Regions from separate parts of the Azospira sp. MPR-E4 genome, predicted to be linked through region 2. Evidence: riboswitches for the same ligand, from Rfam matches in the RefSeq annotation. Region 2 holds a riboswitch; the other holds the start of a gene.
What was found. A riboswitch is a leader RNA that binds a small molecule or an ion and turns the genes downstream of it on or off. The one in region 2 is predicted to bind cobalamin.
Positions count from the first base shown of each region.

Region 1 (3,184 bases), on a different contig from region 2:
TTTATGAAGGCGTTGAAGGCGCCCCCAACGAAGAATCTGTCAACATCCGGCGCCTGAAAGGCCTGGTTAAGGTTGGCGAAAACGGAATAGCGGCTATCTAGCCGCTGGTTGATGCCCAGATCCCAGGCATCCAGGTCCCGCTCTCGGGACAATTGAGCGCCGCCAGCGGGTAGGTGCTCATAGCGAACGCTTTCTCTGCGCGTCCCTGCTGACAGAGTGGTGTCGCCGAGGCGATAGACGCCCTGAACATAGTAGGCACGGCTGTTTTTCTTGGTTTGATCAAATGCCTGGATACGATTGCCATCCGTACTCTGGAAGCCTGCTGTAAGGTCAAAGGTGTCGCCGGTGTGGACCACGGCCAGATCGTTGCCTTCGATGTCGTAGTCTGCCTTGAAGGTGCCGACGAACTCTGAGTGCTTGTCTTCCCGGCGATGAGCGTAGGTGAGTTTGGTGCTGTCATTCAGGCTCCACTCGCCGCCCAGGCGCCATTGGTCGGTAGTGAATTGCTGATGTGTATATCTGGTGGCACCGGCTTGTGAAGGGTCTGCATCAAACTGGGCTTGGGATAGTGCGTTGGGGTAGCGAGTGTCGATGTAGGTGCTGGAGACATCGACGTTCAGCCATAGATCACGCAGAGGACGTACTTTCAGCGCAGCCCGTTCATTGCGCATTTCGGAGGAATCCTTATGGCCGCTGATATCCGCCTGACTATATCCGCCATGCTTGCTGTGGTCGGCGCTGGCGGAAATGCTGTAGTTCTCGCCTTGCGTGCCAGCAGCAGTGTTCAGCCCTAGCGCGCCGTCGGTACCGGTATAAGCGCCGACAGAGATACCTGAATAGGGGCGGGTATGAATCTGGATCGTACCTGCCATGGCGCCATCCCCGTTGAGAACGGAACCGCTCCCTTTGGTGATTTCAATACGGTCGATGGCGGATAAGGGAATGGCGCCCAGCAGTTGGGGCACCATGTCGATATTGTTCAGGCGCTGTCCGTCAAGGCTGACGGCAATATTCTGGTAGCCGTTCTCGCTGCCGTAGCCGCGCATGTCGAGCATGGGGGTAAAACGGTTGCCAAAGCTGGGGGCAACATTTACCGAGCTATGCTGGGCTAGGTAGTCGAAAAGGGTTTGGGCCCCGGAGCGGTCAATCATCGGCCGGGTGTGTATTTCGGCAGCGTAGGCGGCGTCTGCTTCAGCATAAGCAACGCGGGTTGCTGTTACCTTAATGGTTTCCAGTTCCGTGCTTTGGGCGTGGGTATGGGCGGTGAACAGCAGGCCGAGGGAGGCTGCAGAAAGGGAAATGCATGGTTTCATGAGGTGAGACTCCTCGTATCCGGCGAGCGTCCCCGCAATGCCGGAAGGTGGCGAAGGAAGTGAGCTGATGGTGGTCGGGCCGATCCGGCTCACTCGGTATTCCGTTCAGGCCGGTATCCGGGCTCGGAAGTCTTGATCCATCGCCTTCCCGGGGGTGACCCAGTGGCATCGTGATGGACCCGCACTTCCTTACCGTTGCGGGGGCAGCACAGGCATTGCACCGCTGCTGGCGGCGCGCACCTGTTTCCCGTTTAACCGCGGAGGAGGACTCCTCCCGCGGCACCTGACGCGGAGCGTTGTCCCTAGTGGAACAACGGGGGCGGATGGTACTCCATACCTGCCTGTATGGCGAGGCCGGCGCCTGGGCGCTTTGGCATAAAACACATTCAAAATATGGTCTTAGTCCTTGACCTTGCGTGTTTTTGGCCTCTATAGTTCGCGCCTATGACTAAGCAATTGGATGCCCTCGAGGGCAAGGTGGCGCAGGTGGTCAACCTCTGCCACAGCCTGCGGGCCGAGAACCAGGAACTGCGCGCCCGACTGGCCAGCGCGGAAGACGAGCGCCTGCGTCTGGTCGAGCGCATGGAGGCGGCCCGTGCCCGCCTCGAGGCGCTGGCCGAGCAGCTGCCGGAGGAGGGCAAGGCATGAGCGGCAATTTCATCGACGTGGCCATCCTCGGCCGCGAATACCGGGTGGCCTGTCCGCCCGGCGAACAGGAAGCGCTGCTGGCTGCCGTCGCCTATGTGGACCGCAAGATGCAGGACATCGCAGCCAAGAGTAAGACTGCCGCCGCCGAGCGCGTGGCGGTCATGGCGGCCCTGAATATCGCCCACGAACTGCTTTCCGCCGGGAAGGCGGAGAGCCCCGCAGAAAATCCTGAAACCCCCGTTGACGGCTCTGACTTTCAGCGTAGAATCGGAGCCATGGAAACACAGTTGGACGCGGCCCTCCAAGGCCAGGAACCCTTGTTCTGAAGCCTTCTTGGCCGCGCCAGCAAAAGTTTCCGCCGATTGTCCCCTGCGGTGTTCGTCAAGGCCATATATTCCTTGAACCAATGCTAATTGGCATCGGCCGCGAACCACTCATCCGCTGTTGTGAGCGCCCTTCGTCGGGTGCACCTGATGCGGACGGCAAGCGACCACTCTGAACTCAGGTTCAGGATGCCGGCCTAACGGCACAGGCGGGGGCCTAATACAGCAGCGCGGTGCGAGCAATCCACCGCGCTGTTTCCTTTTGTGGCCCCTCTTTTCCCCTGTTCGCCCATGGCTTACTGGCTGATGAAATCCGAGCCGGACGAAGTGTCCATCGACGACCTGGCCCGTCTCGGCCGGGTGCCCTGGTTCGGCGTGCGCAACTATCAGGCCCGCAATTTCATGCGCGATGCCATGAAGCTGGGCGACGGCGTGCTCTTCTACCATTCCGGCTGTGCCGTGCCGGGCATTGCCGGCCTGGGCCAGGTGGCGTCCGCCGCCTACGCCGATGCCACCCAGTTCGATCCGGCCAGTCCCTATTTCGATGCCAAATCCTCGCCCGGGCAGCCCCGCTGGCTCAACGTGGATGTGGCCTTCGTCGCCCGCGGGCGCTTCGTGCCCCTGACCGAGCTGCGGTGCCATCCGGCCCTGGCGGCCATGGGAGTGCTGCAAAAGGGCAGCCGCCTGTCCATCACCCCGGTGACGGCGGAAGAGTGGCAATTCATTACCCGCAAGTTGATGGAGCTGAACGATGCTTTTTGATTTCTGGTGGCTGGCCTATGTGGGCCTGGGCCTCTTTGCCGGTTTCATGGCCGGCCTCCTGGGCATCGGCGGCGGCGCCGTGATGGTGCCCCTGCTGGCCATGATCTTCGCCGGCCAGCAGTTCCCGCCGGAGCAGAT
Region 1 is NZ_JBXAST010000042.1:21,533-24,716, reverse strand. It holds gene AC1RTA_RS12295 (TonB-dependent receptor) at 1-1,406, opposite strand, end outside; cobalamin riboswitch at 1,405-1,615, opposite strand; gene AC1RTA_RS12290 (coiled-coil domain-containing protein) at 1,758-1,961, shown strand; gene AC1RTA_RS12285 (cell division protein ZapA) at 1,958-2,287, shown strand; RNA gene ssrS (6S RNA) at 2,325-2,504, shown strand; gene AC1RTA_RS12275 (EVE domain-containing protein) at 2,591-3,046, shown strand; gene AC1RTA_RS12270 (sulfite exporter TauE/SafE family protein) at 3,036-3,184, shown strand, end outside.
Region 1: it holds a riboswitch for cobalamin, as region 2 does, so the genes downstream of both, AC1RTA_RS12295 (TonB-dependent receptor) here and AC1RTA_RS13830 (energy-coupling factor ABC transporter permease) in region 2, are expected to answer to the same signal.

Region 2 (3,184 bases):
CGGCGGCCGGGGTGGCGGCGGCGACGAAGGCGGCCGTCACCCCGCCCAGGGCGAAGAGGCCCTTGGCCTGGGGCGCCACGCCGCGCCAGCGGTTGGCGTAGGCCGACTGCTCGATCAGCACGCCGGCCCTTCCTGGTCCTCGTCTTCGCGCCGGGCCGCCGCTTCACCGCGTCGTTGTTCCCGGCGCAGCTTTTCCCGGGTGCGGGCGCAGCCCAGGTAATAGCCGATGAAGCCGGCGCCAAGGGCCGCCTGCAGGGCGAAGAGGAGGGAGGCGATCTCGCCGCTGGCCGGTTCCAGCAGGGGCTGGAACCAGGGCTGGTAGTCCGGGGCGATGCGGGTGATGAGGGCCTGGGCCTCGCTATCGGCGCCGCCGAAGATTTCCGCCGGCTGGCCGTCCGGCCCCAGGGGCCGTTCCACCAGCCACAGGGGCAGGGCCGCCAGCAGCACCACGGCGATGAGCAGCAGCAGGTTCTGGTGGCGCTTCATGCCCGCACCTCCGGCGCCGGGGCCACGCCCAGGTCCTGCAGTTCCTGCGGGTTGAAGCGGGCCAGGGCGTTGCAGATGACCACGGTGAGCAGGCCCTCGCTGATGGCCAGGGGAATCTGGGTGAGGGCGAAGATGCCGGCGAACTTGAGGAAGGAGGCGCCAAAGCCGCCCACCGGATCGGGGAAGGCCCAGGCCAGTTGCACCGAGGTGGTGACGTAGGTGAGCAGGTCCGCCAGGCTGGCGGCGAGGAACACGCTCACCGCCAGGGAGGCCTTGAGGCGGCGGGCCAGGGCGAAGATGCCGTAGGCGGCGAAGGGTCCCACCACGGCCATGGAGAAGATGTTGGCGCCCAGGGTGGTGAGGCCGCCGTGGGCCAGCAGCAGGGCCTGGAACAGCAGCACCACGGCGCCGATGGGGGCCATGGCGGCAGGGCCGAAGAGCACGGCGCCCAGGCCGGTGCCGGTGGGGTGGGAACAGCTGCCGGTGACCGAGGGCAGCTTCAGGGCCGAGAGGACGAAGGTGAAGGCGGCGGCCACTCCCAGCAGCATGCGCTGCTCGGGATTTTCGCGGATGCGGCGGTTCACGGAACGGATGCCCCAGGCGACGAAGGGGGCGGCGGCGACGCTCCAGCCCACGGCGTGTTCGATGGGCAGGAAGCCTTCCATGATGTGCATGAGTCTCTCCCTCGGCGAGCATGACGGTGGCGCACCAGGCGGGGGAGTTGTGGCAGGTCGGATAAAGGGCCGCGGCGGATGGAACAGCGAGGAGGCGGCAAATCACCAGAACCGTTCCCGTCACCCCGGGGAATGGTGCAACTTGTGATGTCAGGCCGGTCTTCTGGCTTGCCTTCATCCTTCCCTGCCGGCCTTCCCGTGATGAACCACAGTGGCGTGAGGCAGCGTCGTCTGGCTTACAGCAGCGGGGGCTGCGCCGGACTGTCCTGGGTGGTCCCTGGAGTCACCGGCTTCCCGTTTCACCGTCCCCGCAGAGCGCGAGGCACGGCACCTGAATCGGGGCGGATGATAGCCCACTCCCCCCGGGCTGGGCAATCCGCCGCGCCAGGCGCGGCGTTTGGCGAATCGGTCGGGGCGGGTTAGACTGGCCCCGCTTCGGTTCCCCCCTCCAGGGGATGAAAAGGGAATCCGGTGCGAGACAGGGCGGCGACGCCCCGACTCCAGTCCGGAACTGCCCCCGCAACTGTAGGCGGCGAGCGTTGCGCTCCACTCTTTGCCACTGGCGATACTGCCGGGAAGGCTGGCGCAACGTGACGACCCGCAAGTCAGGAGACCTGCCGCGGCATTACTTCATATCAATCCTAATTGGGGCGGGGTGTCCCCTGAGGAAGGTAAATGCGCGCATTCCCTGACTGTCATCGTTGTCCGCTCTCGGCTGCCTGCCGCTCCGAGCCGCTTTGCCGCGGCCCGGGGTGTTCGCCCTTCTCCGATGCTCCCGCTCCGCTTCATCCAAGGAGTTGCGCATGCGCATGGAAGCAATGGAAATCGGCGCCGTCGTGGGGACGGCCGCCCAGCCCGTAGAAGCCAATCCCGCCCCCACTTCGTCCACTTCGCCGCGGCAGCAGCAGGCCACCCTCATGGTGGACGTGGTCTTTCCCGAACAGGTGAACCACCACGGTACCCTCTTCGGCGGTTCCGCCATGGCCATGATGGACAAGCTGGCCTTCCTGGTGGCCACCCGGGAGACCCGCCGGCCCATGGTCACCGCCAGCAGCGGCCGCATCGACTTCCGCAAGCCCATTCCCCAGGGGCGCCTGGTGGAACTGTCCGGCCGGGTGGTGCAGCGGGGCCGGCGCTCGGTGCAGGTGGAGGTGGCCCTGGCGGCGGAGGACCTGGCCACCGGGCTGCGGGAGACCAGCGCCACCGCCCACTTCACCCTGGTGGCGGTGGACGGTCCAGGGGCGCCGCTGCAGGAGGACGATGAGAGCTTCGCCCAGCTGCCCGGCATCGGCCCGGTGACGGCCATGGTGGAGATGGTCTTTCCCGGCCACACCAACCACCACGGCAGCCTCTTCGGCGGCCAGGCCCTGGCCTGGCTGGGTAAGGCGGCCATGGTGGCGGCCAGCCGCCAGGCCCGCATGCCTGTGGTGATGGCCGCTTCCGAGCGCATCGACTTCCACGCGCCGGTGCTGGAGGGGGAGATCGCCGACCTGGCGGCCCGGGTGGTGGCCATCGGCAACAGTTCCATGACGGTGGAAGTGCTGCTGCACGCCGAGGCCCTGCTCACCGGCCAGTGCCGCCTGTGCACCCGGGGCCGCTTCATCATGGTGGCGGTGGGCTACGACGGCCGCCCGGTGCCCGTGCCCCAGCCCCTGGGGCGGCGTCTGGCCTAGGCGCCGGCCTTCGCCCCCCCCCGTCGGGGCGGGCGCCCGGTTTCCGGCCCGGAACGGCAGGCGGCAGGCTGCCCGGCCGGACAGCGGACCCCCGCCGCGGTGTGACATAGTCGAGCCAATTCAGCGGTGGCGGGCCGTTATACTGCCGGCAGAAAAAGATGGGCCGGAGCCCGTGCCGTGATCGGCATGGCGCCTTCCGCAGCCCAGGCTGCCCGGGCATCGGCAGTGACGATCCCTCCAACCTGCCTAGTCCCCATGTCCCTCAAGACAGCCCTGGCCCTGTGCGCCGCCTGCCTTTCCCTGAGTCCGCTGCCCGGCGTCGCCTCCGAGCCGGCGTCCATCGTCTTCACG
Region 2 is NZ_JBXAST010000057.1:5,185-8,368, reverse strand. It holds gene cbiQ (cobalt ECF transporter T component CbiQ) at 1-121, opposite strand, end outside; gene AC1RTA_RS13835 (energy-coupling factor ABC transporter substrate-binding protein) at 115-486, opposite strand; gene AC1RTA_RS13830 (energy-coupling factor ABC transporter permease) at 483-1,160, opposite strand; cobalamin riboswitch at 1,297-1,510, opposite strand; cobalamin riboswitch at 1,580-1,796, shown strand; gene AC1RTA_RS13825 (acyl-CoA thioesterase) at 1,964-2,833, shown strand; gene AC1RTA_RS13820 (diguanylate cyclase) at 3,089-3,184, shown strand, end outside.